DNA from 4 places in the Paenibacillus sp. FSL H3-0321 genome. Region 4 is predicted to be linked to each of the others. Evidence: riboswitches for the same ligand, from Rfam matches in the RefSeq annotation. Region 4 holds a riboswitch; each other region holds the start of a gene.

Region 1 (7,817 bases), 1.2 Mb from region 4:
ATGCATCGTCCCGCCGCTGTTGAAGGAATAGTACATCAGGTAGAAGATAGGTGCGTACAGCACGGCAAAGACCAGCACCAGGTACAGATTTGAAATCCCATTCTTATTACTTCTCATGCCGCACCCCTTTCCGCGAGCTGCCCGACAGAATCATGAACAGCGCCATGATAACAATCAGGAAGACGGCAACTGTAGAGCCCATTCCCCAGTCCTGAGTGACCAGAAAATGCTGCTCAATGGCGGTGCCCAGCGTAATGACCCGGTTGCCGGCGATAAGGCGGGTAATCATAAACAGCGACAGCGCCGGAATAAATACCGCCATGCAGCCGGAGCGCACGCCGGAGATGGTCAGCGGGAAAATGACCCGCCGGAACGTCGTCCACCCGGAGGCACCCAGATCGCGGGCCGCATCTACAAGGGACAGGTTCAGCTCGTCCAGAGCGCTGAAGATCGGCAGGATCATGAACGGGATAAAGATATATACCGAGACAAAGACAAAGCTGAAACCCGTAAAGAGGATTTGCTGCTCTCCAATGCCCAGCACGTCAAAGACATTGTTGACCGGCCCGAAGGTCCCAAAGATACCGATAAAGGCATACGTCTTCAGCAGCAGATTAATCCATGTCGGCAGGATAATCAGCAGCAGCCACAGCTGCTTATGCTTCGTCCGGGTCAGCAGATACGCCGCCGGATAAGCCACCAGCAGCGAGAACAGCGTAATCAGGATCGCGTACCAGAAGGAGTTGAGCATCATTTTCATATATACCGGTGTAAAGAAGTTCACGTAGTTGTCCAGTGTAAGATGCCCGTCCAGATCAAACAGGGAGTAGTAGACAACCAGCAGCACCGGCGCTATGACGAACAGGGCGATCCATAAGTAATAAGGGATGAGGAAATACGAGCGGCCCTTACTCTTCATGGTTCTCCACCTCGGCGTAAGCTTCCAGACGTCTGTCGAATTCTTCCTCCGTTTCCCCGAAACGCATAACATGAATCGCTTCCGGATCGAAATACAGCCCGATCTCGCTGCCGACCTCCGCCTTGCGCGTGGAATGAACCAGCCATTCGTGGCCGGACCCGTCGTAGCAGCTGATCTCGTAATGTACGCCGCGGAACAGCTGGGAATCCACGCGGACGCGCAGTTTGCCTTGTTCAACGGCAGCAATCTCCAGATCCTCCGGACGGATCACGATCTCCACCGCTTCATTCGGCTTCAGCCCCGCATCCACACATTCAAAGCGGTGGCCGTTAAATTCAACGATATAATCCTCAATCATCACACCGGGCACAATGTTCGACTCGCCGATGAAATCAGCCACGAAGCGGTTGATCGGCTCATCATAAATATCGTTAGGCGTTCCGCTCTGCTCAATGCGTCCGCCGTTCATGACAAAAATCCAGTCGGACATGGCCAGCGCTTCCTCCTGGTCATGGGTAACGAAGATAAAGGTGATGCCCAGCCGCTGCTGCATTTCCCGCAGAATGTACTGCATTTCCGTGCGCAGCTTAAGATCAAGTGCCGAAAGAGGCTCGTCGAGCAGCAGCACCTGCGGTTCATTGACGATGGCCCGGGCAATCGCTACACGCTGCCTCTGTCCGCCGGACATTTCATTAATGGCCCGCTGATCGTAGCCTACAAGGTTGACGAAGCGCAGCGCTTCCTGCACCTTTTGCGTGATGACCTCTTTCTTAAGCTTCTTGATCCGCAGTCCAAAGGCCACATTCTCAAATACGTTCAGGTGCGGAAACAAGGCATAGTCCTGAAATACCGTATTGACCTGCCGTTCGTTGGCGGGAATGTGGTTGATGATTTTGCCGTTCAAATAAATGGAACCACCCGTTGGTTCAGCGAACCCGGCGATCAGACGGAGGATTGTCGTCTTTCCGCAGCCCGAGGGTCCCAGCAGTGTATAGAATTTGCCGCGTTCGATCTCGAAGCTGACTCCTTTTAACACGGCTTCTTCATCGTCGTATTGTTTGGTAACCTGGTCAAAAGAAATAATAGTGCCTTCCAGGGTAGTTATGGCTAACGACCTCCCTTACCTTATGTAGTACAACCTATTTTACCCGCTTCTCGCAGGGAACAATCTAAAGTGGCATGCTCAGCGCTGATAAGCGACAATTCCTCCCTTCCTTCGACACACTTCAATATATATAGCATATAGGATTAATGCAATATATGCGATAGCTTACAATGTTAAATGCAGCGCAGAAACTTAACAAGTTCGTAAAAACTGTACCCCGTTATTGTTGTTTTTGAGTGCTATAATGAAAATTGCTGAAAACCTAAAAATGTTCTCTTATTGATGTGAAAGAAGATGACTAACATGAACGAGGGGTTACAGGACCGCCTTGAAAAATTCGGATTATCTCTATATATGATACGCGTTACGATTGCTGCTTCACTCTCCTGGCTTGCGGTTCACAGCCTGCACGGCGACAGTTATTTATACTTTGCACCGCTTGCCGCAATTCTTATCACCCAAGGAAGCGTCAAGGCTTCGCTGGAAAAAGGGATTTACCGTCTGATGGGCGTTGTGCTCGGTGGAATTGTCAGCCTGCTCGTGGGCCATTTCTTCGACGTGGGGGCACTGTCTATTCTGCTGATGCTGCTGATCGGCATCGGTGTGGCCACCGCCTGCCGGATTAACATTCAAGCCGTTTCCCAGGTCGGTGTGACCTCCGTGCTGGCATTGACCTTTTATCAGGACCCTTATATCGTGTGGAGAGTCGCGGAGACCTTAATCGGCGTGCTGATTGCCTTAATAATAAATATGATTATCGTTCCCCCGGGGGGGTTCGTCAAGGTTAAACGCCTGGCACTGGAAGGAACCCTGCTGCTGGCCGATGCCTTGACCGGACTCGCCGCAGAGAGCAGCAGTTCTAAGCAGGCTCCGGAGAGGCTGGTGCGTTCCGGACAACTGCTGGCGAAGAGCGACAAGCAGCAGAAAGAGCTGCACTATACGTTATCCCATTATCAATGCCGCAGCGGGTTGCGGTCATTGACACAGGCAACCTCTCATCTGCAAAAGGTTCACCGCTACGTCAAGGAGATCGCCGAGGAGATTTCCCTCCTGCCTGCACATTATGCCGCAGCTGACTGGATGACAGAGGTCGTAACGGCAACCGCAGACTGCATCGCCCTGTATGGAACCAAGACTTTGTCCGATGCCGAATGCACCCGTTCGCTCCCCGAAGCGCTGCGCCGCGCCCGGGATCTGCAGTTCGCCTGGTTCTCCGAGCTGCAGGGTCAATGCTCATTGACAGCAGTCCGTGATCTCGGAGCCGTCTTCTCCCATCTTAACCGGGTGCTGGAGGAAATTGAACGGGCCGATTATGCAGCCACGATTATTATACCGGCACCAGTCTCCGTCCGGGCCGGAAGCGCACGCGCCGTGCACCTTGTCAAAAGAGGGCTCTCCCACAAGCTTTAAGCTTGGGAGCGTCCTTTTTTCGCAGAAACGACCCTGTCCTTTGAGAAAAAGGCAGGGTCGTTTTTGCTTGTAATATCGCTTGAACTCAAAGCCGTCCCTTTTAAAGGGATACCAGAGAGATTTATTATTAATAAGTTGAAAAATTAATACTAAAGTACTAGAATTAAGCTTGTTTGTAGATTTATTTTGGCAACCACTCCAGTATTGAACATTCCCTGTCGATTTGAGTCGATTAAATGACCTCATGCTGAATGTATATCATTGATCTATTTTTTTAAAGGCAAACTTCCCGAAAGGGCAGGACGCAAAGCGATGGGCCTAAGAATGTGAGACTATCCATTCATGGTCGCCAGGCTGCCAATTGAGATGTGACTTGGGTACTGGTAGATTAAAACAATCTATCATAGTCCATGATGCTCTTTTCTGTACAGATACCATTGATTATACGAAGAAGCGAGGTTAGAGTAATGCCACAGCATATCATCGAGAAATTCAGGCATGTATTTCATACCACAACGCCAATCGGGAACCCCGATCTTCCGGCTCTGCCCGCTGTGCAGGCTAAGCCGCTCCGTGGGGGAGATGAGGAAAAGAACGGACGTATTATCGTACAGAACAACCAAATATTCATTACTCCTCCTCTGCCAGGCGGCAAACCCGCTGTCATTTCTTCCGTTCACCCTGTGGTGTTGAATATTAACCGGAAGACGGTGACAGATCCTACGGAAGTAACCCCCACAGACCGTATCACCTGGGAAATTTGCGAGAAGCCGCAGTATCAGATCACCGTATCCGAAGATAAACTGAAGGTCTACTTCACGCTCTACCGTGCAGAAAAGTACGCCTGGAAGCTCGCTAGCTCCCCGGCTGCAGCAGATGTCACAGTCCGGGCGGAACCGAATTGCGGCCTGCTGCTGTCCACCCTTACGGTGGACCAGATTATCGCCGGCTTCAAGAAAAGCTCCATTATGCGCGATCTCAACATTCCGGCTCTTTATGCAGAGCTGAACAACCCTACCTATCTCCCGGTCTGCATCGCAGAGGGTAAAGCCCCTATTCCCGGCAAGAATGCCCGGCTGGAGCTGTTATTTGCTGAGGACAGGGAATATGAATTCATTCGGACTGCCGATCCTGCAGATTTCCTGAACCATCCAAGGGTTCCCTTTGTCCAGAAGGGAGAGGTCATTGCCCGTAAGCTGCCTGCGGAAGAGGGAGTGCCCGGCATCGACGTGTATGGCGGAATTATTCCCTCCCCGCCACCGCAAGACATTCAGCTGGTCACTAAAGAATGTACAACCCTGCTGGCGGACGGCGGGATCGTCTCCCTCCGCCAGGGAAGGCCCCGCTTAACGGGATGCGGTCTGAACCGCAAGGTTTTTGATTTCCCCCAGACATATCTTGTTCCCGGGGACACGAACCCCGACGCCGCCAAAATGATGTTCCCGGGTGATGTGGTCGCCACCAATGATATCGGAAACCAGACCATCCTTGAGGCGTTGGGAAATGTATACATATACGGCGACGTTACACATGCGACAATCACTGCTACAGGAAGCATTTTTGTCCAGGGCAAGGTTGTCAGCAGCCAATTGTACTCCGGTCATTATGGAGCGAGACATAACCGCCTCTGCATGTACTCCGCTCTCTTGATGAAGGAAATGACCAGTCTGAGAAAAGCGTCGCAGCAGTTGGCGAATACCGTCCAATCACGCCAGCAAACCGTAAAATACGGTCTGGTGGTTATGCTGCTGCTGGAAAGCAAATATGACCATCTCCCCGGCCTGATCACTGATCTTCAGAATGTTATTGCCGGGATGAATCCCGATTATCCTATCGACACCGGGCAATTAAGACATATGCTGGAGGTATTCCTGCACCCGGGGCAGTTCACCGATTTCTTCACGGATGCTGTTCTAAGCACCTTTCTGAGGCTGTTGCAGGATTTGCATGACGCCATATCCGGGATGCAGGAGGAGAATACACGGATCGACATTGCCTCGTCACAGCATAGCATTATTAAATCCGGCGGAGATCTCCATGTTCATAAGGAGGGGATTCTGCACAGCCAGCTGTTCTCTTCCGGCGATGTCCGTTTCGTAATGAACGAAGCGGAGTGCACGGACTCCTCAGTCGAGGCGGCAGGCTCCATCAGCGCACAGACTGTAGGGAAGCAGTCCTCCGAGAAATCGGTGCTTACCGCCGGCAATAATATTACAGTCCGCAAAATCTGCAACAGCGAAGTGACGATTGGAGAATACACCGCCAAGATCGACGGGACAGATGAAGAACTTGTCTTCACTGCCCAAAGCCTGCGGTTAAGAAATCAGGCGCATTAGCCTTCCTCTACCCCAAAATATCTGATCTAGCTGCTAATACCCAGCCTAATCAAGGTTCATACTGAGGTCTGTCCAGCTCGAACGTCCGGCCAATTGCTGCATAAGACGCGCCGGCCAGACGGCTGACCGGCTTCAGCTTGCCGACATCAATTCGGCCGTTATGAATCAGCTCATCCTCTACATGAAAACCTAGAACTTCGCCGATAACCATATCGCAATGCCCGAGCTCCACAAGCTGCACCAGCCGGCATTCCATCGCAATCTTGCATTCCTGTACGCGCGGGACCTTGACAGCTTGTCCGGGTACCGCCGTCAGCCCGGCCAGCTCAAGTTCGCTGATTCCGCCGGGTGCATTGATTGAGGTATGGTTGACTGCAGCGATATTATCCTCATCGACGATATGGACCACAAATTCCTTATTCGCGGCTATATTGCGCGGCGTATGCTTCATTTCTCCGTCTGCTTTGCGGACACAGGAGAACATGACCATAGGCGGATCATCATTTACAATATTAAAAAAGCTGAACGGGGCGGCATTCACGATCCCCGCTTCATCCACCGAGGTTACAAAGGCAATCGGCCTGGGCACAATGCTGCCGATCAGCAGCTTATAATTATCATGTGCTGTTTGTCCATCCGTCTGAATATACATGATTATCCCCCTGTCTTAACTTGTCAGCCGCCGTGCGGCCCGGCCTATCTTAACATTCACCAGAATAATGCTGCTTACGATCAGCAGCATACCCACTACCAGATTCAGCGTAATGCGCTCATTTAATAATACTACACTTGACCCGATTGAGATCAGCGGAATCAGGAAGGTGAATGAACCGACCTTGCTGGCCTCTCCTTCATTGATCAGCTTGAAATAAACCATCCAACCCAGCGCAATGACGAACACCGAAATGAACAATGTGTTCACGATAAAGGCGCTGTTCCACGTAATATCGGACCAGCTCTCCACAGCCGAACCGGCAGCCAGCAAAATGACACCCCCAATCATGATCTGCATTGCCGTCATCCACAGCATATCTACCCGCACCGCATTTCGTTTCGTATACACCGTCGCCAAGGCCCAGCTTAGCGCGCTGGCCAGGGCAAGCCCTACGCCCAAGGCGGAGATGCTTCCGGTAAAGCCGCCAATGCTGAGCGCAGCTACCCCGAGAAAACCAAGCAGCAAGCCGAACATCTTCATTCCATACATACGCTCACCCAGCCAGATCCAGGCAAAGATACCGAGCAGCACAGGCTGCAGAAAGACGATGGCCGAGAACAGCCCTGAGGGCATATACTGCAGGCCGATCGTCTGGAACCCGTAATAGAAAACGATGCTGAGAAAGGCCGAAGTCAGATAGACCGGCCAAAGCTTGCTGAAATGAAGGGCCTTCCTTTTAGGAAGCGCAGCAACAATGAGGATCACCCCGGCAATAACCGTACGGATTCCGGCAAACAACAAGGGCGGAGCGTAGGCTAGAGCAATCTTGGACAGCGGCCAATTGATCCCCCAGACAATAACCAGAAATATAAGCAAAGCAATGTTTTTCTTCCGCTGCTGCATCTCATCACCCCTTGTTCTATTTTCATTCCAAATGATACAATAAGCACAGTCATAATTGAAATGAATTATATTCATGAGGGGCATACCAGATTCGATATGAACAACAATCAAATTCGTCTATTCGTCAAAATCGCTGAGAGCGGCAGCTTCACCAAAGCCGGGCTGGCACTGAACATGACCCAGCCTGCGGTCAGCCGGGCCATCTCCGCGCTAGAGTCTGAGCTTGCAGTGAAGCTGCTGCTGCGCGACCGGCGCAGTGGGCTGATGCTCACTGATATCGGCAAGCGCGTTCTGATTATTTTTCGGGAAATTCTAAATGGGTTTGACAAGGTTGAGCAGGAAATCTCCGCTGAGAAGGGCCTGGAGAAGGGGCTCATCCGCATTGGGGCCTTTCCGGTGGCGTCTGCTTATTTTGTCCCCAAAATCATCCGTTCCATTACCGAGAAATATCCCGAGATTGAGATTGTTCTCTATGAAGGTTCGGTTGCC
Region 2 (7,817 bases), 180 kb from region 4:
GCTTTTTGAAATTCAGAGGAATACTGAATCGAACTGGCTTGATTTGATCCGTGATAATATATTAAAGTACTGGGTGAATCGGCCAGAGAATGTTGCAAAAATGTTCCGGACAAATAATACCCGCCGGCTATTAAAATACTTGCTCCCAAATTCCACTGACTTCTCAGAAAAGATTTAGTAAGTGATTGAGTTGCAGCTTTGGAATTGAGTTCGTTAGGTTCGTTGAATAATTGTTCATTCTCTAAGGACAACTGGTCTTCTTGAGAAGTGAAGAGTTCTTTTGCCATCTCATCTTCTACTTGAATTTGATCAAAAACTTGTTTGTGGAAAAGATCTTCTTCACTAAGATCGTTTTCTGCAAGAGGTGTAGCTGGTGCTTCTGCTTGATAATTTTGGATTTCATTTTCTTGACTTTCAGAAGCAAACACAGATGGAGATGAGGAAATTACTAGTGAGAGAATGAGGGAGGATGAAAGCAGCGTTTTTTTAATATTTTTCACGATAATTCTCCTTTTTCTGGTGTATTTATTCTTTAAGTCTAATAATGTCTCCTTTCTAAAATGTGAAATTTGTTTGTTTCCGTCTCATTTTACTATATTATTCCAGGGTAATTAAGTTAATTTATGTATTAATTAGATTACAATAATGTAAAATATAGTATTTGATAAAATGATTGATTCCGGCATGTTTTTAACCCAGTGGTCCAGAGCAAGAGGCTCTGGATCAGTGGGTACCTGGATTGATTTTTATCTTTGATTACGCGGAGAGCCAAAATATCCGTTTACTGCATTTTGGATCGCTGGATTTAGTGCAGTAAGTAGAGCGTCTTTGCATAACTTTTTCCGAAAAACATATCAATTACCAGATGAATAAAGAGCTAAGCGCTAGTCTGAATAAGCACACCCATTAAAACTTTCAGGTCCGACACGGTTAACGTTTACAGTGCTGTTCACAAATAAGGAATAGATGATCTCATCTGCTGGAGCGGGATTGTAGTCAGAGCCTATTAAGTAAAGCGGGAACAAATTAGTAGGTGTTGTTGCACCGGGATTTAATTGAAGCCGGTTTGAAGCAACTATGGGATCAGTAGCTGCACTCCCTCTAACCACAAACAGGTTTAACGTGATAAATCCTCCTGAAAACACAAAAAAAGTTGCGACGCCATTGAACTGTACCCTAATAGGGCCCTGAGATCCGGCAGTGGTTAATCCAATCTGGCCAATTAATACATTTTGGTTTGCTGTCAATCCTGCGCCATTCATGCTGCCGGCAATGCTAGCGTTTTGTGAAGTCCGTGCATCGAGTAAACGTGTCATACATCAAGCCTCCCATAGTTTTTGAGATATGCTATGCAGCTATTCCAAAGAGTTCGTCCGCAGGGAGGCAATCATTTAGAGACAGCTAGCCGCCAAGAGTTGTAATACATGCTTCACTAGCTTGTCTCATTGGGAACTATGGGATTATATGTAGAGATTGCACAGCGGGGGATAGCGGTTATACAGCGGCAGTTATTTTGAGGGGCTGGCATATGCGAAGGGAGGGGGATTCCCTCCCTCATGTCATTAAATAAAAAACGGGAGTAAGAACAAAGCAGTAATGGCGCCAAAAGGGATCCGTCTCTGGATAAAGCGGCGTCTGGGGAAAAAACCTGGATGGAACCCGAATTGTCTGTAGGTAGAGTTTTGCGCAGGCATACCCTGAAACATCTCGTTTGTGGGAATAGCAAGAGTAACGAAATCCTGGTCTACATGGGCAATAAACCCATCATGAGACTGACCATCTGTAGTAGTTACACCAACGTACTTATTCATGCAACTCCAAGAGACTTGTTGATAATTATTTGCGTCCATAAAATAATACCTCCTCAGATAAATACATCCTGACAACAGTCTATGGACTATAACCTATATTGTTGACGGCGAATGCCCATTAATAATTGTTTGGATTTGCAGAAGCTAAGTTATTCCAATAGTGGAGGAATCCTAAGGGCAAAAGGAAGAGTAAAGCAGTCGAGAGAAACTTTACAAAACCTTATTGAACCTTATAATGAGTAGTGAAGCGCCGCAAAGAATATACAGAACCTAATTGAACCTTACAGATAGGTGTGGGTTACGCTCATAATGCTTAAGCCGGGGGCAATTTCCTTCACCAGCATCTTAAAAAAACTATATGCGGCGCGGTTTTCCGGATTCCCGGTGGGCTGCGCCTTTCCTTTGTTGCAGAGAGGGGGCAGGATGTTATGCGATGCCTGACTATACGGCAGCCTTGGGCGACGCTCATTGCTCTTGGTGAAAAATCATTCGAGACCCGTTCCTGGAGAACGGCTTACCGGGGTGAAATCGCCATTCATGCCGGTTTGAAGATTGATAAGGCAGTATGCTTACGGGAGCCTTTCCAATCGGTGCTCGCCCGTCATGGTTTTACAGCGGACAATTTGCCTGCCGGAGCGATTATAGCGACAGGATCGCTGATAAACTGTTATGAAGTTACAGCTGGTATGGCTGAAGAAGGCTGGCCCTACGGCAGCGAATATATCTTTGGAGATTATAGGGAGGGCCGGTTTGCCTGGGAACTGACGGGGGTCACTCCGCTGGAGGACAACATTCCGGCCAAGGGCCGGCTGGGCTTCTGGGAGCATCCTGTTCCGCAATGGGAGCGGTGAAGCGCTTATGGAATTTCAGACCGGCAAGTCTGATTGGATAGACGGAAAATGTTATGACGGTACCGGCGGTTCGGTGGAATACAGGTATGAATGGGCTCAGGAAGGAGCGTATGCATAGGAAATGGGCAGTCTTCTTATTGCGTGGCTTTGCATGTTATGTTTATTTCTTACGTTTAAGGATAAGGTAAGCCGGAGAATTCTATATCCCGTGGCGCTGGTAGTTATTTTCGGCACATTGGGCTATTGGAAGGTTTTAATGTAATTTATAGCGGGTACTTTACAGGTCTTGCCGACTCCCATGGCGAGGCCTGTTTTTATTCTTCAACGCACCAAAGGCTATAGGCTTGCTTGAGGGCCGGATTTGATTTTGTACTGTTCCTCATAGCTGTGGTAGCCGGAGATATCGAGTCCCAGGTATTTGCGCATATGGATAGCGGCTTGTGCAGCGATGACGTCATCCAGCAGCAGCATCCGTTCATGATATCCCCGGCATATAAATTTGGCCTCGATGCCGACCTGGAGCCGCTGCTGTTCATAGACCTTAACTCCGCGTTTCCTCATTTCGGCGCGCACATCCCTCAGATCGGCAGTAGCCGCATTCGCAGCAGTACGGAGAACATCCATGTATGGGGCGGGGGTCCGCAGTTGTGTCGACATAATGGCTGAATCCCGTTCAAAGGCTGATAAAATCAGCGGAAGCAATATATAGGATTTGACCAGTGTATTATCGTTACTCTCCGCTCTATGCATAAATTCAATCACCTCTAACAAGAACGTATATTCGTATTTTAACCGATTATTCAAAAATTAATCAATGGAATTTCTAAACAGCTGAAACAATGTGACATAATTCACAAAATAATTATAAGAATTATTTTATATTAAAATTGAAATAATAAATATTGAAAAATAAAGCTCATTAAAAAGGAGAATTGTGATGAATTATGAGGGAAGTCTCCGCCGCGGGTTGCTGTTCGGGTTGTTTTTAAGTGTTCCACTATGGATGTCCATGATCGGCTGGGTTCAGCTGTTATAAAATATACAAATTCTAAGTCCGGCTGTTGCCCGCTGACTTGTGTAAATTGACAATGACCAAAAACTGCTGCCAAGAGCTGGCGACAGTTTTTTTGCCGTTTCGACATAAGTTGAAAAGTGGTTCGAATATACTAATTTTTAATATTGAAAATTTGTTTTATGTGATCGGTGAATACAACGAAACCCTTAGGTGAAGCGGGGTTGAGGACTTTTGCAGAGAATCTATCAAAAGAATAAGGAATAGATTGACAAACGGAGGGGTGAAGAGATAGACTGATTCTAGTCCGAAAGTAACAAAAGTCATAGACTACATAGAAAACAACTGTTACCAACTTCTCATGTATAATCGCAAACCGTTCGAAAGAGCGGGACGCAAAGTCAGGAATCTACAGCACTCTAAAGGTGCCATGATCGTCCGGCCGCCATGAAGCTAACCCTTCTTGGCGGTCTTTTTGTTGTTATGGGCCAATCTGTGCATTCATAGAATAGTTACATAGGAGGTATATATCATTGTTGAAGAAAAAATCATTAGCTTTGATTCTGACGGGGATTTTAACCATCGGCAATATGCTTCATCCGGGGATCAATGCAGAGGCGGCGGCAAGCATGCCGTACACCCCAACACCGGTGCTGGGAGTCGCCGGGAATTTCAACGCCTTTATCTTTGGAGATTTCGCGCAAAGCAATGACCAGATCCACGGACGGCTTGCTGCTGCAGGGAACATTACTCTTCAAGGATATGGCGTATCCAAGGATGCTGTAGGCGGAGATGTGCTTATCGCCGGCAAAGACATCGACTTTTCAAATGGAACAGTTTATGGCACCTCTGTATATGGAGGCAGCATGAAAAGTTCAGGAGCCGATCTTAAGGGAGGCACGCGGCAGGGTCATCCGATCGATTTTCAAGCTGAGGAGCAATTTTTGATTCAGCGTTCGAGTGAACTCGCTGCTCTGAAACAAACACAGCCCTTTGTCAGAGATGGTGGGAAAATAACGATTAACGCTCCGGATTCCTTTAATGTCATTCATTTGACTGCTGCGGATTTGGCAGTTACCAACGGTCTCCAGTTCAACATTGCAGGAAATGCCACGGTAATTATCAATGTAAGCGGGAATAAGGTCGTCATTCCGGATTTTCAAATGTGGAACGGCAAACCTCACAATGTGTTGTTCAACTTCTACGAAGCTTCTTCTGTAGCAAATGGCAACACAACCATTGAAGGCACCATGTTGGCTCCTCATGCCTTTGTGGCATTCAGCCGTGCTGAGCTGCATGGTACCCTTATTGCAAAAGGATTCAGCGGTTATATTCAGATGCATCATCATACCTTTGAGGGAACGGTGCCGCCAGTCGGGCCAACACCGACACCGACGCCAACGCCGACGCCAACACCGACACCAACACCAACACCAACGGCGACACCGACACCAACACCAACACCAACGGCGACGCCAACGCCGGAGCCGACGCCAACGCCGGAGCCGACGCCAACGCCGGAGCCGACGCCAACGCCGGAGCCGACGCCAACACCGACGCCAACGGCGACACCAACACCAACGGCGACGCCAACACCAACGGCGACGCCAACACCAACACCAACACCAACACCAACGGCGACGCCAACACCGACGCCGGAGCCGACACCGACACCAACGCCGGAGCCGACGCCAACGCCGACACCAACGCCGGAGCCGACACCGACACCGACACCAACGCCAACACCAACGCCAACACCAACGCCAACACCGACACCAACGCCGGAGCCGACACCAACGCCAACACCGACACCAACGCCGGAGCCGACACCGACACCAACGCCAACACCAACGCCAACACCGACACCAACACCGACACCAACGCCGGAGCCGACACCAACGCCGGAGCCGACGGCGACGCCAACACCGACACCGACGCCAACGCCAACACCAACGGCTACACCGATACCAACACCAACACCGACACCAACGCCGGAGCCGACACCAACGCCGGAGCCGACGGCGACGCCGACGCCAACGCCGACACCGACGCCAACACCAACACCGACACCGACGCCGGAGCCGACACCGACGCCAACACCAACGCCGGAGCCGACACCGACACCGACACCAACGCCGGAGCCGACGCCAACACCGACACCGACACCAACGCCGGAGCCGACACCAACGCCAACACCAACACCGACACCAACGCCGGAGCCGACACCAACGCCAACACCAACACCGACACCAACGCCAACACCGGAGCCGACACCGACACCGACACCGACACCGGAGCCAACGGTAGACCCAACGCCAGCACCGACGAGTGTAACGCCAACGGTAGACCCGACACCAGCGCCGACACCAACGGTGATTGGTACGAATGACGATCAGGAGATTACGATTGATGAGGATCCGCTGCCTTTGGGCCCTGTGACCACACCTTCGCCTGTGCAGCCAACGCCGGAGACTACTCCAGCGACTGATCCAGTACCTGCTCCGGTACCGGATGAAGAGATTGTTCTTGATGAAGAAATTCCGCTAGGGCCAGTGGATCCGGCCGAGAGTCTGCCGCAGACGGGTGAAGCCAGCCCGGCACCTTATTATATTACTGGTCTCGCTATTGCCGGAGTAGGTCTGCTGCTGAGCAGAACGGCAAGAACCAGCAGACGAAAACGCTGAGGCTTTCATTGAATCACATTCGGGCCAATAGTAGTCTATACGCCATGTTCTAAATATAACCAAGGCCGCTTAGGGGAGAGGAAATCCCGGAAGCGGCCTTTTTATAGGGTGTTTCCTAAGTTTTGAGGGTTATTATACAACAATCGTTTAGATTTCAATCCATCTGTTATATGTACATTTCTCGCAGGCGAGGCTACCATGTTATACTATGCAGAAATCATTGCGGAGCCCGCATGATTGTGACTGGAGTATCCCGCAGCTACGAGAAGGAAAGGTGAGAATATTCATGTGGAGTGTAATTATACTGGCGATTATTATTGTCATTGCCGGAGGATTGACCTATGCGGGTTTCTTTTTCTATGGAGTGGCGATACATCGGGCGCCTAAGGAGTTTTTGGCGAATTCATCCGCGCTGAAGGTAGATCCGCCGGTGGCCGGAGCATCCTGGGGAGAAGGGGCGGAGTGGATCGCCCGGCAGAGCTTCCGGAATGTCGACATGAGCTCAGAGGATGGACTGAAGCTGCGGGGTTATTATCTGCCGTCAGAGCGGGCAGCCGGACGTACAGCAATCGTTGCCCACGGCTATTCCGGCAAAGCAAAGGATATGGGGGCTTACGCCAAGATTTATTATGAAAAGCTGGGCTATAATGTGCTGATTCCCGATGCCAGGGGACATGGTGAAAGCACGGGCAATTACATAGGGTTTGGCTGGCCCGAACGCCGGGATTATGTAAAGTGGATCGAATACATCATTGAAGAGAATGGGCCGCAGGCGCAGATTGTGCTGCATGGGGTGTCTATGGGCGGAGCAACGGTGATGATGACCGCAGGTGAAGAGCTTCCGCCGCAGGTGAAGGCGGTTGTTGCCGACTGCGGATATAGTTCGGTCAAAGCACAGCTCTCTTATCAGCTCTGGCGGATGTATCATCTGCCAAGCTTTCCCTTCGTGCAGATTGCCAGTCTGATTACCCGGCTGAAAGCAGGCTATTTCTTCGGTGAGGCATCAGCGCTGAAGCAGGTGCGTAAGGCACGGGTGCCGATCCTGTTCATCCATGGTGATGCCGATAAGTTCGTACCCTATGCCATGATGGAGAAAGTGTACCAGGCATGCCGCAGCCCCAAGGACAAGTTTGTAGTGCATGGCGCGGGGCATGGACTTGCTTATGACACGGATAAGGCCGGATACATCGGCAAAGTAAGCCAGTTTGTTGCCCGTTATGTACATTAGTTCCGGATAAACCTCCGGAAAGTAGACGCGCCCGATCTCCGCAAGCTGCGGATATCGGGCGCTTATATGTTCCACATATGGCGGCGTTCCTTGCAACGGGGAACGGCACGTCCATATCTTCTCGTATATTTAATCCCCCGCCGTTTGTGAGCGAAACGGGTGTCGTAATTCCCTGTTATTTCCAGCAGCCGTATGGCGAGAATAATCCTTCCAAAACGACAAAAGCCCTAC
Region 3 (7,817 bases), 450 kb from region 4:
AATTCTGATGGAAGGTCATCGCCACAATTCCGCCGCCCTGGTGCCATTTGATCGCACTCTTCACGACATTCTGGCGCTGCTTCACGATGGTGCCCTCCGGCTGGTTGTTAATCGCTCCCAGCTCATAACCATGCAATACGGCATATTGTCCGCTTGCATGCTTCAGCTTATTGTTGAATTCATCCGGGGTCTCCAAATAGTCATGCTGCCCGGATATCATTCCCTTGCCTCCAAGATCAACCAGATAGCTGAGCAGATCGGCAGCCTCCTCCGAAGCTGAGGGATTGATGGGAGTGATGGCAGCAGCAGGTGTAACTATCGTCCGGGGAACCGGAAGACTCCTCGCTTCTGACCAGGGCAGCAGGGAAAATATTAATATAAGAGGTAAAATCGTATTAAACAGGCGGTACTTGCGGTAAGTGTTCAAATCGTAATCTCCTTTCTCCAGCGAAATGCCGCCACGGCACACAGGATGAGTTCCCTATGCAGGTTCATACATCCCGAGGCCAAATGGGGGCTATAGCTTAGTAGCCCTGCTGATAAGCAGGGCCACTAAGAGTGGACTTTAGGAATTATAATTGTAACGTCTTAACCAGCACCCGCCGGTGAATACAGAAGCTAACCAGTCGCTCTGCTTAGGAAGCGGAAGGAAGAAACAGGGCGCTCGCAGGAACAGTACCCTTCACTTGGCTTGGGCTTTCCCACATTAGACGCGCTCTGGCATCCCCTTGATTCTCGTAATACTCCACTTTAATATCATATAGCTGCCCGGCATTCAGGCTGATGCTTCCCATGCGTTCGGTTCCACTCTGTTTCATCCAGCTGTCAATCACAAGACTGTCATTGACCCAAACGCGGATGCCGTCATCTGAAGTAGTATAGATTGTGTACGTTTCACTGTAGAGCGGCTTAATCTTGCCGCTCCAGCGTACGGAGAAGAAATCGATGCCGATTGCAGCATCCGGGGTGCCTAGACGCCAATTGAAATCAAGAATGGCGTCGTTACGTACAAGTGCCGGAGTGCCTGACAGCAGCATATTATTGAAATATTCTGCCTTTAGCCCATTCTCAGCAGGTGCTGCTGTCGGTGTTGGTGCCGGCGTCGGTACCGGTGTTGGTGTTGGTGCAGGTGTTGGTGCTGGCGCCGGTGTTGGCGCAGATGTCGGTGTTGCTGTTGGCACCGGTGCTGGTGTTGCTGTCAGCGCAGGCGTTGCTGTTGCCGTTGCGGCTGGTGCTGCTGTCGTCGCTAAAGCCGGTTTTGCAACCAGGCTGGGTGTACTGTCCAATTCTGTCTGGCTGGCAGCAGCTGCCCCGGCATTCACAAACAATGCGCTGGCCGGAACCGTCCCTTTGGCTTGGCTTTGACTTTGCCACATTAAGCGGATATTCGCATCACCGGCATTCTCGTAATACTCGACCTTGATGTCGTACAACTGACCGCCTGTTAAAGCGATGCTCCCGGTACGCTCGGCTCCGCTCTGTTTCATCCAGCTGTCAATGACAGCTTTACCGTTAATATAAACGCGGATACCGTCATCCGAAGTGGTAAAAATCTGATAAATCTCACTATACGTTGGCTTGATTTGACCGGTCCAGCGGACAGAGAAGGAATCTACACCGATTGAAGGATCCGGCGAACCCTGGCGCCAGTTAAAGTTAAGCAATGCATCATTGCGCACCAAGGCCGGCGTACCGGAAAGCGTCATGTTTTTGAAGTATTCTCCCTTAAGTCCGCTCAACACAGGCGCTTCCACTGAATCATTAGAGTCAGGCGTTGGCGTTGCCGTCGGCTTCGACGTTGCCGTTGCCGTCGGTGTTGGCGTTGCCGTTGGTGTTGGTGTCGCTGTCGGTGTTGCCGTTGGTGTCGGCGTCGGCGTTGGCGTTGCCGTTGGTGTCGGTGTTGGCGTTGCCGTTGGTGTCGGCGTCGGCGTTGCTGTTGGTGTCGGCGTTGCTGTTGGTGTCGGCGTCGGTGTTGCCGTTGGCGCAGCGGCTGGTGCACTCCAACTCTTATATTTATTCCGGGTCAGTGTATAGCTATCATTCATGAAACTCTTAATCGTAGTTGTGCTATTTTTCTCATAGAGCATTTTTCCCCAGTTCATCATGAAAACGAAATTTTTCTGGGAGAGCTTCAGTTTGGCCGTGCTGGGCATCTCACCGTTCTCACCAATACCTATCGGTTTACCGGCAGCCAGACTAAGCAAACTGTCATAGTACTTATTCATATAGTCGTTATCATATATATCTGCTGCAAGAACATCCACTTTGCTTGCGCCCGGATAGGTCAGCGCATAAGGATCAGACCAGGCATTCGGTGCATTGGGGTTCCATACCCACAACAGATTGTTTAATTGATGAACGTTCACGAAACGGTCATACATAATATTCCACAGTTCAGCAAAATTACTTTTCTTCCCCCACCAGAACCAGTTGCCGTTCATTTCATGATAAGGTCTCCAAAGTACAGGAACGCCCGCATCCCGCAAGCTTTTGAGCGACACCGCCACTTTATCCAGATCCGTGATCAGGCTGGCGTATTCTGTCGTGCCCGGCGTTACATACCTGTTAAATTCCGCTTGGGTGAGCGGCTTCTGCACATTGGACCAGAGGTACGCCGTCCCCGGCAGATTCTGATGAAAGGTCATTGCGACAATGCCGCCGTTCTTGTACCAGTTGATCGCGCTGTTCACCACATTCTTGCGCTGCGATGCAGCCGTACTCTCCGACTGGCCGCTAATTACGCCAAGCTCATATCCGTGAAGAGCAGCATATTCTCCGCTTGTTCCCTTCAACTTGTTGCTGAATTCATCCGGGCTCTCCAAATAATCGTGCTGTCCAGAGATGATCCCTTTTCCGGTAATGGAATAGAGGTTACTAAGCAGCTTGACAGCTTCGGCTGAAGCGTCCGGATTAACCGGCACTGCTGTGCTTGATGAGGCTTCTGCGGTTGAAGGCGACAGCCCAAATCCTAAAGGCACAGCGGTTAACAATACGGCAAGAGACAGCAAGGTGGACAGCAGACGAGACTTACGGTAAGTTTTCAAAATCATCTTCCTTTCGGTAGCCAGGCTGCCACTCTTGCGAAGGCCCTATGGCTTTGCGTCCCTATCTTTCGATTAGGTTTGCCTTTGTCGTTTTGGAAGGATTAATCCCTCTTACCGTAAGTATCGTCCCTATGAAGTTTTTATTTAGAGCATTAATAAAAATAAATTAATAAATGGTTCTAAATGCCTGTTTTGGATTTGCAACAATTGGTTAAATAGATTATTTAGGCCTAAGAGATAAACTGTTGCAAAGCTATATCTTCCCAATCCAAGGTGATGCGGATGTTATCCTCTTCTACCAGTTCCGAACCGGTCTGTACCTCGATAAACTCTACATCCGTCAGCGCAAGAATCGCATGTTTGGTGCCTTCCGGTATACGCACCACATCTCCCGCCTTCACATTATGCATCTTCTCATTAATCACAATGCTTGCTTCACCGCTGACAAATGTCCAGATTTCACTGCGTTTATGGTGCAGCTGGTAACTGATATTTTTACCCTCTTCGATAAAAATCCGTTTGGTCAGCACTTCATTTCCCTCATCGTATTTCACATAATCTATGACCTTATAATGGCCCCAGCGGCGTTCTTCGTACATGGGTCTTTGTTCAAAAGACTTCAGCACTTCCTTGATTCTCGGACTCTCCGCTTTATGGGTAACCAAAATCCCGTCCGGGCTGGCAGCGATAATCAGATCCTTCGCGCCGATCACCGTAATCGGAATATCCAGCTCATTAATCAGGCATGTGCCTTCGGAATCCGCCGTCACGAACCCTTTGCCTACATGATTGCTGTTCATTTCTTCAGTTAGCGTGTTCCAGGTGCCCAGATCCTTCCAGAATCCGGCATAAGGCTGAACTACGATTTTCTCCTCTTTTTCCACCACTTCATAGTCAAAGCTTATGGAAGCAAGCAGTTTGTACTGCTTCTGCAGTTCCTCGTAGTTCAGCGGCAATCCCTTGCGCTGCAGAATATCAAGCAGATAGCCCAAGCGGAACGCAAACACGCCGCAGTTCCAGAGGGCATTCCGGCTGATCAGTTCCTCGGCCTGCTTACGGTCAGGTTTCTCCTGGAAGTGGCTTACCTGCAGATAACCGCTTGCTCCCGCCTCTGCGCTGGTAGGAATGATATATCCGTATTTTTCTGAAGCATGCTCGGGTACTACACCCATCAGCGCCAGGTTCGCTCCGCTCTCCTGCATCGTTTGCTCAAGCTGCACTACTGTATCGAAGAAGGCGGCTTCCACATAAGGATCGACCGGCAGGATGGCCACGGTCTCGCTTGGCGAAACGCCTTCCATGGAATACAGGTAGGCTGCTGTCAGGGCAATCGCCGGAAACGTATCGCGGCGTTCCGGCTCAACGATGATAGGCACCTCGCTGCCAAGCTGGCTTTGAATCATTTCCACCTGACTGCGGCCGGTAGCCAGATAAGCCGAACCCGACATATTAGCTTCCTCCAGCTGCCGCCATACCCGTTGCACCATGGATTCCGGCTCACCCGTCGGGCTCTCAAGTACCTTCAGAAATTGCTTCGAACGTGAATCGTTGGACAAAGGCCAGAGACGTTTTCCTGAACCGCCTGATAGAAGTACCAGTTTCATATGGAACCCTCCTCATTATGTGTTGACGCGAAAATATCGGATTGTTATTGGTTGCTTCAAACGTGAAAAGCATAAGACTTAGCTGTTATGAGAGTCACTGCAAGGAATGTTTGGACTTTCGGCCGCTGTTGTCTGCAGATTTCTTGATTTATACCGCTGTTCGCGGTGGAAATCCGCAGACAAAGGCGGACGCATTCGCTCCTACAGTTCCAAAATTCCTCTCCGTTCCATTCCAACAGCCTAGCTATTCGCTTCACCCGCAGGCGAAGCTCCCTGCTAAAGATCCGGCTATTGCCGCTTGGCTGGCGGCAGGTAAGAGCGAAGTGCTTTAGTAGAGTAGAGCAAGCTTGAGGCTTAGATCGCGCCGGCCACGCTGGCCGAATACCCGCTCAGTCCGCCCATTTGCGGGCGTCCGACGGAATGGTACTCCAGGCCGGTGCCTTCGATCTGCTCCTTGGAGTAGACGTTGCGGCCATCGATCAGAACCTGGCGGCGCATACTGCCCGCCAAGCGATGCAGGTCGATATCCTTGAACTGGCTCCAGTCGGTTAGCAAGCATACGGCATCGCTGCCTTCTGCCGCCTCTTCCGGCAGGCCGCACCAGCGGAGCTGCGGATGATCGTATTGCATTTTGAAGTTATCGGCGGCAATCGGATCATAGAGCTTCACTGTAGCTCCCTCCGCTACCAGCGCTTCGACGATTTCACGGGCAGGTGCCTCGCGTACATCATCAGTATTCGGCTTGAAGGCCAACCCCCAAATTCCGATAACCGCGCCGCGCAGGCTGCCGAGCGACTCATGAAGTTTGGAAATAATCATAAACCGCTGCCCTTTATTCACCTCAACCACCGATTTCAGCAGCTTGAACTCATAGTCCACGTTGCCGGCGATCTGGATCAGCGCATTGGTATCTTTCGGGAAACAGGAGCCTCCATAACCGATTCCGGCCTGCAGGAAGCTTGAGCCGATTCTCCGGTCCATCCCCATGCCTTCCGCCACTTCGGTTACATCAGCTCCCACTTTTTCACAAATGTTGGCGATTTCGTTGATAAAGGAGATTTTGGTTGCCAGGAAAGCGTTCGATGCATATTTAATCATTTCCGCACTGCGGATATCCGTTACGAAGATATTTTCAGTGAAGCCTTGATGAAGCTGGCGCATCGTTGGCTCCAAAAGCGGATTATCCAGACCAATCACAATCCGGTCAGGATGAAGCGTATCGCGGATCGCCGAGCCTTCACGCAGGAATTCGGGAGCGGAGACGATATCGAAGGGATGATTCGTGTGGGAAGCAATAAGATTGCGGATTTTCTCATTTGTGCCAACCGGTACGGTCGACTTGGTCATGATGATTTTATAGCCTTCCATCGCTTGCGCAATTTCTGTGGCTGCTCCCTCAATATACGTTAAATCCGCTTCGCCGCCCGGCAGGGAAGGCGTTCCTACAGCGAGGATGACGATATCAGAAAGGCGCACCGATTCCTGCAGATCCGCCGAAAAGGACAATCTGCCCTCACGGAGATTCATTTCGATCAGCGCCTCAATACCCGGCTCATAGATGGGGGATTCCATCCGGTTTAATTTATTGATTTTCTCCTCATCCTTATCGACGCAGATGACATGATTCCCGTTAAGTGTAAAACATACGCCAGATACAAGACCGACATAGCCGGTACCGATTACTGCCAGCTTCATATAATCATCCTCCTTTAAGAAAATTAACGTAGGCCTGTTCCACATACTGCTTGAACTGGACCATAAACGTCTGTTCATCGAATTTATGCGCATGCCCCATAATCTTGCTGATGTCCCACGCATAGGACTCCACTTCGTGGATAGCCTTCAGCAGATCATCCACTTCCTGATTCTGAAAGAATACGCCATTTACATAAGGGACTATGGTATCCAGCGCCCCTCCGGCCTGATAAGCAATGACCGGTCTTCCTGCGGCATTCGCCTCCAGGGGCGTAATTCCGAAATCTTCTTCTCCCGGAAAAATAAACGCCCGGCATTTCGACATCAGGCCCGTGACCTCTTCATCCTCAAGCCGGCCCAGAAAAGTTACATTATCTTTGGCCATTCCTTCCAGACGCTTACGGTCCGGCCCGTCGCCGACGATATAGAGCTTAAGGCCATTCCGGCTAAAAGCCTCCACTGCCAGGTCGATCCGTTTGTAGGATACAAGCCGGGAGACGATCAGGTAATAGTCGCCGATAGAGCTGGAACTTGTGAAGCGGGCTGTATTGATCGGCGGGAAGATCACATCGGCATCCCTATGGTAATAGTTCTGAATCCGCGTCTTCACTACGGAAGAGTTGGCCACGAACTGGTTTACATTTTTGGATGTCCGCTGATCCCAGGTCTTGAGCCGCTGCATATAGACCTTGAGCAGTCTTTTGAACAGTCCGGAATTCGATTGCCGCTCCATGTACGTGTCATAATCCCAGGCAAAGCGCATTGGCGTATGACAGTAGCATAGATGAAACGTGGATTCGGGAACCTTTATGCTTTTCATAAAAGCACTGCTGGAGCTCAGGACGATATCGTACCCGCTAAAGTCCAAATCACGAATGGCCATCGGATAAAGCGGCAGTACCCCTTTAAAATTGGCCTTCACTCCCGGGATCTTCTGCAGCCAGGAGGCCCGGATATCCGCATCTTTGAGGTTGTCGGTCAGGCGGCTTCCGTTAAAAACCGTCGTGAAGATCGGAGCCTCCGGATACATGTGGTGGAAGACCTCCACAACTCTTTCCGCTCCGCCCATTTGGATTAAGTAATCGTGCGCTATCGCAATTTTCATGTAAATCATCCTCAAAGTTTTATGGAGCAGCATCATCAAGTAGTGAATGCATGGAAGGAACGGTGCCCTTAAGCTTTAGCATTGTCCGGAAAAACAGCTCAGGTTGCGGCGAGCAATCCTTTGTAATAAGCGACGATGTCCTTGACCGTATTCTCGATGACAAAATGCTCTTTTACCCGCTTCATTCCACTTTCCGCCATCCTTCTTCGCTCTTCGGGATGGTTCAGCATCCAGGTGATGGAGTCTGCAAGTACGACTGGGTCTCCAGGCTGGATCAGCAGTCCCGTTACACCGGGAACCACAATCTCTACCGGGCCGCCTTCATTGGAGGCGATTACCGGCAGTCCAGCCGCCATGCCTTCGACGATA
Region 4 (7,817 bases):
CGCAGCCCTGGCTCTTTACCACCTGGGCTCATCAAAAGCTCCCGAAACCTTATGGGAACCGGCCGCCAGCGGCGAAAGCTTTTATGTCGATCTGGGCCAGAGCCGCCAGTTGGAGCGTGTCAACGTATTTGGAGGTGTCGGGACCGGTAAATTCAAACTGGAATTCAGCCAGACGCCGGATGCCTGGAGCAGTCCGCTCGATGTGAATGAGGATGTCGGCAATGTATTCATCTGGAAAAGCCAGCCGCTGAACGTTGCGGCAAGATACGTGAAACTTACGGTGACTTCACCGGGCTTTACCTTAAATGAAATGGCCTTCTACGAGCAGGGGGGTGGAAAAACTCCGCTTCCGGTTACAAGTGTCACCCCGGATGCCGGTGCAGCGCCAAAAAGAGGCGTCCCCTCCAACCTGTTTGACGAACAGTCAATCATACCGGAAAATACCGGTTTCATGAACAGCACCTATTTTGATGAGATTTACCATGCACGGACAGCTTATGAATACACGCATGGCATCGTCCCTTATGAGAATACCCACCCGCCGCTCGGCAAGCTTCTGATTGCTATCGGCATGGAGGTATTCGGTGTTAATCCGTTCGGCTGGCGGATTATCGGTACTTTGTTCGGAATCGCTATGCTGCCGCTAATCTATATCATGGCGCTGCGCTTGTTCAAAAAGAGCATTTACGCCGCCCTTGCCGCGGGACTGTTCGCACTGGATTTCATGCATTTTACGCAGACCCGGATTTCTACAATTGATGTATACGGCGTATTCTTCATCATGTTAATGTTCTATTTCATGCAGCGGTATTTCACAATGAATTTCTACCGTGTTCCGCTGCGCAAGACACTCGTCCCGCTGTTCTGGTCCGGAGTGTTCTTCGGGATCGGCGTCGCCTCCAAATGGATTGTGCTCTATGGAGGAGCCGGGCTGGCCATTATGCTGGCGCTCGCCTTATTTGAACGCTATAGGGAACATAAGGCCGCTGGGCGTGTGCTGGCTGAAGGCAAATTAAGTGATCAGGAGCTCAAGGACGCCTGCCGGACGGCAGATAGTTCCTTTTGGAAGAACACCATCGTTACGCTGGCCAGCTGTGTTGTTTTCTTTGTAGTTATTCCTGCCGTTATCTATAGCCTGTCCTTTATCCCTGCGCTGTCCGTAACAGCCGACGGGTTTACTGTAAAAGGCTTGATCGATGCGCAAAAGAATATGTATAACTACCACAGCCAGCTTGTCGCCACGCATCCGTTTGCTTCCTCCTGGTGGGAATGGCCGTTTATGAAACGGCCGGTATGGTTCTTCAGCGGCGGCGAAGGATTGCCGGAAGGCAAGGTGAGCAGCATAGTCACCATAGGCAATCCGTTAATCTGGTGGACCGGGATCTTCGCGATGCTGGCTACGGTATGGCTTACCATAAAACGGAAAGACAAAAGCATGTACATGATCTGGATCGGCTTTTTCTCGCAGTATGTCCCTTGGATGCTTGTGCCGCGTGAGACGTTCCTATACCATTATTTTGCGATGGTACCGTTCATGATTCTTGCTATTATATATATCATGAAGCTGCTGGACAGCAAATATCGGGAAGCTAGGTATATCCGGTATGCGTATGTGGCTGTCGCAGCACTGCTTTTTGTACTGTTCTATCCGGTGTTGTCGGGAATGGTGGTAGACAGAGATTATGTGACGGATGTGCTGCGCTGGTTCCCTTCCTGGGTATTCTAGGAGGGGAGCGCGTAGTGCTACAAAACTTTTAGGAGGAACAAAGGTGAAAGCCAGATACAGTGTTATTGTCCCCATGTACAATGAGGAAGAAGTTATTCAATATACGTATGAGCGGCTTAAGAAAGTCATGGACGAATGCGGTGATACCTATGAACTGATCTTCGTCAATGACGGGAGCCGGGATCGCACAGCTGAGATCATGAGTGGAATCAGCAGCAGCGACGAGCATGTTAAGCTGATTGACTTCTCCCGTAACTTCGGCCATCAGGTCGCGATTACGGCCGGAATGGACTATGCGCAAGGCCAGGCTGTTGTGGTGATTGACGCGGATCTTCAAGATCCGCCCGAGGTCATTTTGCAGATGATTGCCAAGTGGAAAGAGGGCTATGAGGTAGTTTACGCCAAACGGCTGAAACGGCATGGGGAGACTATTTTCAAGAAAGTGACCGCCAAGCTCTTTTACCGTCTGCTCAGCAGCATGACCAGTGTGGAGATTCCCACCGATACAGGCGACTTCCGGCTCATCGACCGTAAAGTATGCGATGTGCTGCGCGGTCTCAAAGAGAAAAACCGCTATGTCAGAGGTTTGGTGAGCTGGGTCGGCTTCCGGCAGACGATGGTGGAATATGTGCGGGAGGAACGTTTTGCAGGTGAAACCAAATACCCGCTGAAGAAAATGATCCGGTTTGCGGTTGACGGAATCACCTCATTTTCACATAAGCCGCTGAAAATAGCCTCATATGTAGGCTTCTTTCTCTCCTTCTCCAGCTTTGTGTATCTGTTCTTTGTATTATTCCAGAGAATCTTTTTCACCTCATGGACGGTTCCGGGCTGGGCTTCCATCGTCGGCGTCAATTTGTTGTTTAACGGCATCGTGCTGATGCTGCTTGGCGTAATAGGTGAATATATTGGACGGATATATGATGAATCCAAGGATAGACCGCTGTATATCGTGCGTGAGACCAAGGGTTACCGGGGTGGGGAGCATGAGGAGCGGCAAGAGGACAATGATTATGGCAGATAGGAAGCTGAATGCGGGATTTATCCAGTTTTTAAAATTTAATGCTGTAGGCTTACTGAATACGCTGATTGATTTCGCCGTATTTACCTTGCTGCATTCTCTGGGTATGATGAACACCCCGGCACAGATAATTTCTTATAGCGCAGGGACAGCGAACAGTTTCTTTTGGAACAAGAAGGTGACCTTTAAGGATAAGAGTCAGGCTAGCAAGGACAGTTTTAACCGTATGCAATTAGTCCGATTCATCATACTGAACCTGGTTGTACTGGGGATATCAGTGCTGCTGATGCATCTGCTAACGGACAAATTTGGAGTTCAGGTGCTGATTTCCAAAGTGCTGGTTACGTTCGTCACCGTCATCATCAATTTCTTTGGTAGCCGTAAATGGGTATTTTAAGTCAGATGATGGGCCGTGGAGTTTCTTTATCTTAAAGATCGGGGGGGGATTTGATGCGTAAGTTTTCCTATTTGATCATAATTGCAGGAGTTCTAGTCATGCTGTATCCAAAAGCGAGCGAATGGTATAACGACCGGCAGCAAGAGAAGCTGCTGAAGGAGGCTGAACAGGCTTATAGTGAGCTGGCCCCTTCGTCAGAGCTCGATCTGAAAAAACAGTACGCCGAGGTCACTGCACTGCTGGCAGAAGAATCAGCTGGGGATGAACCAGTGCAGGCTGCCGAACCGGCAGAGCAGGAAATAGAGGTCGGCGGCAAAGTGACCGGAATTATCACAATCGACAAAATCGATTTGAAATTGCCCATATTGGAAGGGGCGACCAAAGCCAACATGAAGCATGCCGCAGCCCATATGAAGGAAACCGCTCCAATCGGTGAAATAGGCAATGCTGCCATAGCTGCACACAGGTCTAGGACTGCAGGGAGATTATTCAACAGACTGAACGAAGTAAAGGTCGGAGATACCATTTCCGTCAAGACAAGCGATCAGGAGTATAAATACGAGGTTTACGATATCTCGATTGTTGAGCCTACCGATGTGTCTGTACTGAACGGGAATAAACAAGATAAGATCCTTACCCTCATTACATGTGATCCTTTGGTAAATCCGACCCATCGACTGATTATCCACGCTAAAGCGGTTTGAAGTAAGAGAACAGATCATAAAATGCGAAAATTATAAAAATTTAAATGAATTAAGTAGAAATCTAGTGATTTAGGTCTTGTAACTAGGCATTAATATGATACTATATAACTATAAAAGCTAAACACGATAACGGCAAACCTATCGAAAGGTAGGGACGCAAAGCTAAAGGGCCTTCCCGGTAAGGATGGCAGCCAGCTACCGAATGAAGAGGCTTTTTTTGTTTGTTCTTAAGATGAATCTAGTATATTCCAATAGTAGTAGGAACAGATAAAGCTTAAACGATAACGGCAAACCTATCGAAAGGTAGGGACGCAAAGCTAAAGGGCCTTCCCGGGTATGGATGGCAGCCAGCTACCGAAAGGGGTTTTATCCATGAAGAAGTTCTATTATATGTTCTTGACCTTGTTCGTCCTGGTTACTTCAGTTCAAGTAAGCACAGCTAACGCTTCCAGCGTAGAGTCAGGCTGGTTAAATACATCGCAATTGAGCCAAGGGGTTGTCCAAGTTTCCTATGATGTTCCCAAGGACAAACGTATCAAGCTCATGATTACCAAAGACAATAAGAGCTACTCTTATAACTTATATGCCTCCAAATCTACAGAAACGTTTCCACTGCAGCAGGGGAATGGCGCTTATAAAGTGTCAGTCTTAGAGAACACCAGCGGCAACAAATACAAAGTACTTTCTTCCGAAACCGTAGATCTGAGCATGAGCAACACCAATGCCGTATATTTGAGTTCCGTACAGAATGTGAAATGGAATTCTTCCGATAAAGCAGTACTGAAAGCTAAGCAGCTCACGCAAGGGCTGACCACTGATGAAGCAAAGGTACAAGCTATCTATAATTACATCGTGGCGAATGTAAAGTACGACTACACCTTAGCAGCTAATGTTACGCAGGATTATATCCCGAACAACGACAACACACTTGCTAGTAAGAAAGGGATTTGCTACGATTATGCATCTTTGTTCGCCACCATGCTCCGCAGTGAAGGGATTCCGACAAAGCTGGTAATGGGCAATACGAGTTATGTATCTGTATATCATGCCTGGAATGAAGTATTGCTTAACGGCAAATGGGTAACGATCGATACGACAGTAGACGCCGGATTGGGTAAGAACAAAGAAACAGGCTTCACCAAAGCGTCGAGCAAATATACAGCAGCTAAGATCTACTAATCCTGTAGAATGATGATTACTCTAAGATAACCGGCTTAATATTTAAGCCGGTTATCTTTTTTTGTTTAAGGGGTTGCTTTTTTATATTGATGTGGGGTATTATAGGTAAGCGTTGTTAGAGCGCACCCAAGTAAATAAGGAATGGCTGAAAAGTTGTTTCAAAAAAAAGCTTGCGTTTCTAAATCAAACGTGATATATTATAAGAGTTGCTGGTGACGAGATAATCGACACTGACAACGAGCTTGATCTTTGAAAACTGAACAACGAGTGAGTATGGAAATCACGCAAGTGAGATCCAAAATTAGAGAATGTAAATTCTCGTCAGATGTTTCAAATTGAGCAATCGCTCTTTCTAAATACCAATTTGGAGAGTTTGATCCTGGCTCAGGACGAACGCTGGCGGCGTGCCTAATACATGCAAGTCGAGCGGAGTTATGAAGGAGCTTGCTCCGGATTAACTTAGCGGCGGACGGGTGAGTAACACGTAGGCAACCTACCTCTTTGACTGGGATAACTACCGGAAACGGTAGCTAATACCGGATAATTCCTTTGTTCACATGGACGAAGGATGAAAGGCGGAGCAATCTGCTACAAGGAGATGGGCCTGCGGCGCATTAGCTAGTTGGTGGGGTAACGGCTCACCAAGGCGACGATGCGTAGCCGACCTGAGAGGGTGAACGGCCACACTGGGACTGAGACACGGCCCAGACTCCTACGGGAGGCAGCAGTAGGGAATCTTCCGCAATGGGCGAAAGCCTGACGGAGCAACGCCGCGTGAGTGATGAAGGTTTTCGGATCGTAAAGCTCTGTTGCCAGGGAAGAACGTCCGGTAGAGTAACTGCTACCGGAGTGACGGTACCTGAGAAGAAAGCCCCGGCTAACTACGTGCCAGCAGCCGCGGTAATACGTAGGGGGCAAGCGTTGTCCGGAATTATTGGGCGTAAAGCGCGCGCAGGCGGCTATTTAAGTCTGGTGTTTAAACCTTGGGCTCAACCTGAGGTCGCACTGGAAACTGGGTGGCTTGAGTACAGAAGAGGAAAGTGGAATTCCACGTGTAGCGGTGAAATGCGTAGATATGTGGAGGAACACCAGTGGCGAAGGCGACTTTCTGGGCTGTAACTGACGCTGAGGCGCGAAAGCGTGGGGAGCAAACAGGATTAGATACCCTGGTAGTCCACGCCGTAAACGATGAGTGCTAGGTGTTAGGGGTTTCGATACCCTTGGTGCCGAAGTTAACACAGTAAGCACTCCGCCTGGGGAGTACGGTCGCAAGACTGAAACTCAAAGGAATTGACGGGGACCCGCACAAGCAGTGGAGTATGTGGTTTAATTCGAAGCAACGCGAAGAACCTTACCAGGTCTTGACATCCCTCTGAATCCACTAGAGATAGTGGCGGCCTTCGGGACAGAGGAGACAGGTGGTGCATGGTTGTCGTCAGCTCGTGTCGTGAGATGTTGGGTTAAGTCCCGCAACGAGCGCAACCCTTGACTTTAGTTGCCAGCAGGTCGAGCTGGGCACTCTAGAGTGACTGCCGGTGACAAACCGGAGGAAGGTGGGGATGACGTCAAATCATCATGCCCCTTATGACCTGGGCTACACACGTACTACAATGGCCGGTACAACGGGAAGCGAAGCCGCGAGGTGGAGCCAATCCCAGCAAAGCCGGTCTCAGTTCGGATTGCAGGCTGCAACTCGCCTGCATGAAGTCGGAATTGCTAGTAATCGCGGATCAGCATGCCGCGGTGAATACGTTCCCGGGTCTTGTACACACCGCCCGTCACACCACGAGAGTTTACAACACCCGAAGTCGGTGGGGTAACCCGCAAGGGAGCCAGCCGCCGAAGGTGGGGTAGATGATTGGGGTGAAGTCGTAACAAGGTAGCCGTATCGGAAGGTGCGGCTGGATCACCTCCTTTCTATGGAGAATCGTTTCCTGCAACGGAAACATTCAAATCGGAAGCTTAGCTTCCAAAACTCAGGTTTAGGCCTGTTACTCACTCGTTGGTCAGTTTTGAGAGTTTAAGCTCTCAAGTAGTACCTTGATCCTTGAAAACTGGATACCGAAACGAATTTGCGTTTTAGAACATCTTTTAGCTGAAACTTGTGTGAACAAGTTTTAATTATAGCGATGCTAGCGATTTTCCTTCTGGAAAAACGCATTGGTTAAGCTAATAAGAGCACACGGAGGATGCCTAGGCGCCAGGAGCCGACGAAGGACGTGGCGAACAACGAAACTGCCTCGGGGAGCTGTAAGCAAGCTTTGATCCGGGGGTGTCCGAATGGGGAAACCCAGCTGTGGTAATTCGCAGTTACTTCTCTCTGAATACATAGGGGAGATAGAGGCAGACCAGGGGAACTGAAACATCTAAGTACCCTGAGGAAGAGAAAACAATAGTGATTCCGTCAGTAGCGGCGAGCGAACGCGGAACAGCCTAAACCAAGGGGCTTGCCCCTTGGGGTTGTGGGACGTCTCACATGGAGTTACAAAGGAATATGGTAGGTGAAGAGGTCTGGAAAGGCCCGCGATAGAGGTAAAAGCCCTGTAGCCTAAACTGTGTTCTCTCCGAGACGGATCCCGAGTAGTGCGGGGCACGTGAAACCCCGTATGAATCCAGCAGGACCATCTGCTAAGGCTAAATACTACCTGGCGACCGATAGTGAAACAGTACCGTGAGGGAAAGGTGAAAAGCACCCCGGAAGGGGAGTGAAATAGAACCTGAAACCGTGTGCTTACAAAAAGTCAGAGCCCGATCTATGGGTGATGGCGTGCCTTTTGTAGAATGAACCGG

The links. Region 4 has a riboswitch for cyclic di-GMP ahead of MHI45_RS22160 (transglutaminase-like domain-containing protein). Riboswitches for the same ligand answer to the same signal wherever they lie in the genome.
Region 1: it holds a riboswitch for cyclic di-GMP, as region 4 does, so the genes downstream of both, MHI45_RS16735 (flagellar assembly protein A) here and MHI45_RS22160 (transglutaminase-like domain-containing protein) in region 4, are expected to answer to the same signal.
Region 2: it holds a riboswitch for cyclic di-GMP, as region 4 does, so the genes downstream of both, MHI45_RS21360 (choice-of-anchor A family protein) here and MHI45_RS22160 (transglutaminase-like domain-containing protein) in region 4, are expected to answer to the same signal.
Region 3: it holds a riboswitch for cyclic di-GMP, as region 4 does, so the genes downstream of both, MHI45_RS24195 (PA14 domain-containing protein) here and MHI45_RS22160 (transglutaminase-like domain-containing protein) in region 4, are expected to answer to the same signal.

Annotation. Positions count from the first base shown of each region.
Region 1 is NZ_JBBODH010000001.1:3,789,812-3,797,628, forward strand. Features, by position in the region: gene MHI45_RS16715 (ABC transporter permease) at 1-117, opposite strand, end outside; gene MHI45_RS16720 (ABC transporter permease) at 107-919, opposite strand; gene MHI45_RS16725 (ABC transporter ATP-binding protein) at 909-2,015, opposite strand; gene MHI45_RS16730 (FUSC family protein) at 2,328-3,434, shown strand; cyclic di-GMP riboswitch class I at 3,704-3,796, shown strand; gene MHI45_RS16735 (flagellar assembly protein A) at 3,902-5,770, shown strand; gene MHI45_RS16740 (flavin reductase family protein) at 5,820-6,422, opposite strand; gene MHI45_RS16745 (DMT family transporter) at 6,438-7,328, opposite strand; gene MHI45_RS16750 (LysR family transcriptional regulator) at 7,425-7,817, shown strand, end outside.
Region 2 is NZ_JBBODH010000001.1:4,770,418-4,778,234, forward strand. Features, by position in the region: gene MHI45_RS21335 (hypothetical protein) at 1-500, opposite strand, end outside; gene MHI45_RS21340 (hypothetical protein) at 885-1,316, opposite strand; gene MHI45_RS21345 (phosphatidylinositol kinase) at 1,563-1,850, opposite strand; gene MHI45_RS21350 (ASCH domain-containing protein) at 2,240-2,662, shown strand; gene MHI45_RS21355 (hypothetical protein) at 2,999-3,412, opposite strand; cyclic di-GMP riboswitch class I at 4,035-4,124, shown strand; gene MHI45_RS21360 (choice-of-anchor A family protein) at 4,208-6,358, shown strand; gene MHI45_RS21365 (alpha/beta hydrolase) at 6,645-7,586, shown strand.
Region 3 is NZ_JBBODH010000001.1:5,401,747-5,409,563, reverse strand. Features, by position in the region: gene MHI45_RS24200 (glycosyl hydrolase) at 1-427, opposite strand, end outside; gene MHI45_RS24195 (PA14 domain-containing protein) at 636-3,044, opposite strand; cyclic di-GMP riboswitch class I at 3,057-3,137, opposite strand; gene MHI45_RS24190 (sugar phosphate nucleotidyltransferase) at 3,275-4,648, opposite strand; gene MHI45_RS24185 (hypothetical protein) at 4,711-4,980, shown strand; gene MHI45_RS24180 (UDP-glucose dehydrogenase family protein) at 5,003-6,343, opposite strand; gene MHI45_RS24175 (glycosyltransferase) at 6,348-7,448, opposite strand; gene MHI45_RS24170 (glycosyltransferase family 4 protein) at 7,547-7,817, opposite strand, start outside.
Region 4 is NZ_JBBODH010000001.1:4,948,142-4,955,958, forward strand. Features, by position in the region: gene MHI45_RS22140 (phospholipid carrier-dependent glycosyltransferase) at 1-1,726, shown strand, start outside; gene MHI45_RS22145 (glycosyltransferase family 2 protein) at 1,770-2,750, shown strand; gene MHI45_RS22150 (GtrA family protein) at 2,740-3,144, shown strand; gene MHI45_RS22155 (class D sortase) at 3,243-3,848, shown strand; cyclic di-GMP riboswitch class I at 3,970-4,051, shown strand; cyclic di-GMP riboswitch class I at 4,125-4,207, shown strand; gene MHI45_RS22160 (transglutaminase-like domain-containing protein) at 4,221-5,027, shown strand; rRNA gene MHI45_RS22165 (16S ribosomal RNA) at 5,389-6,944, shown strand; rRNA gene MHI45_RS22170 (23S ribosomal RNA) at 7,190-7,817, shown strand, end outside.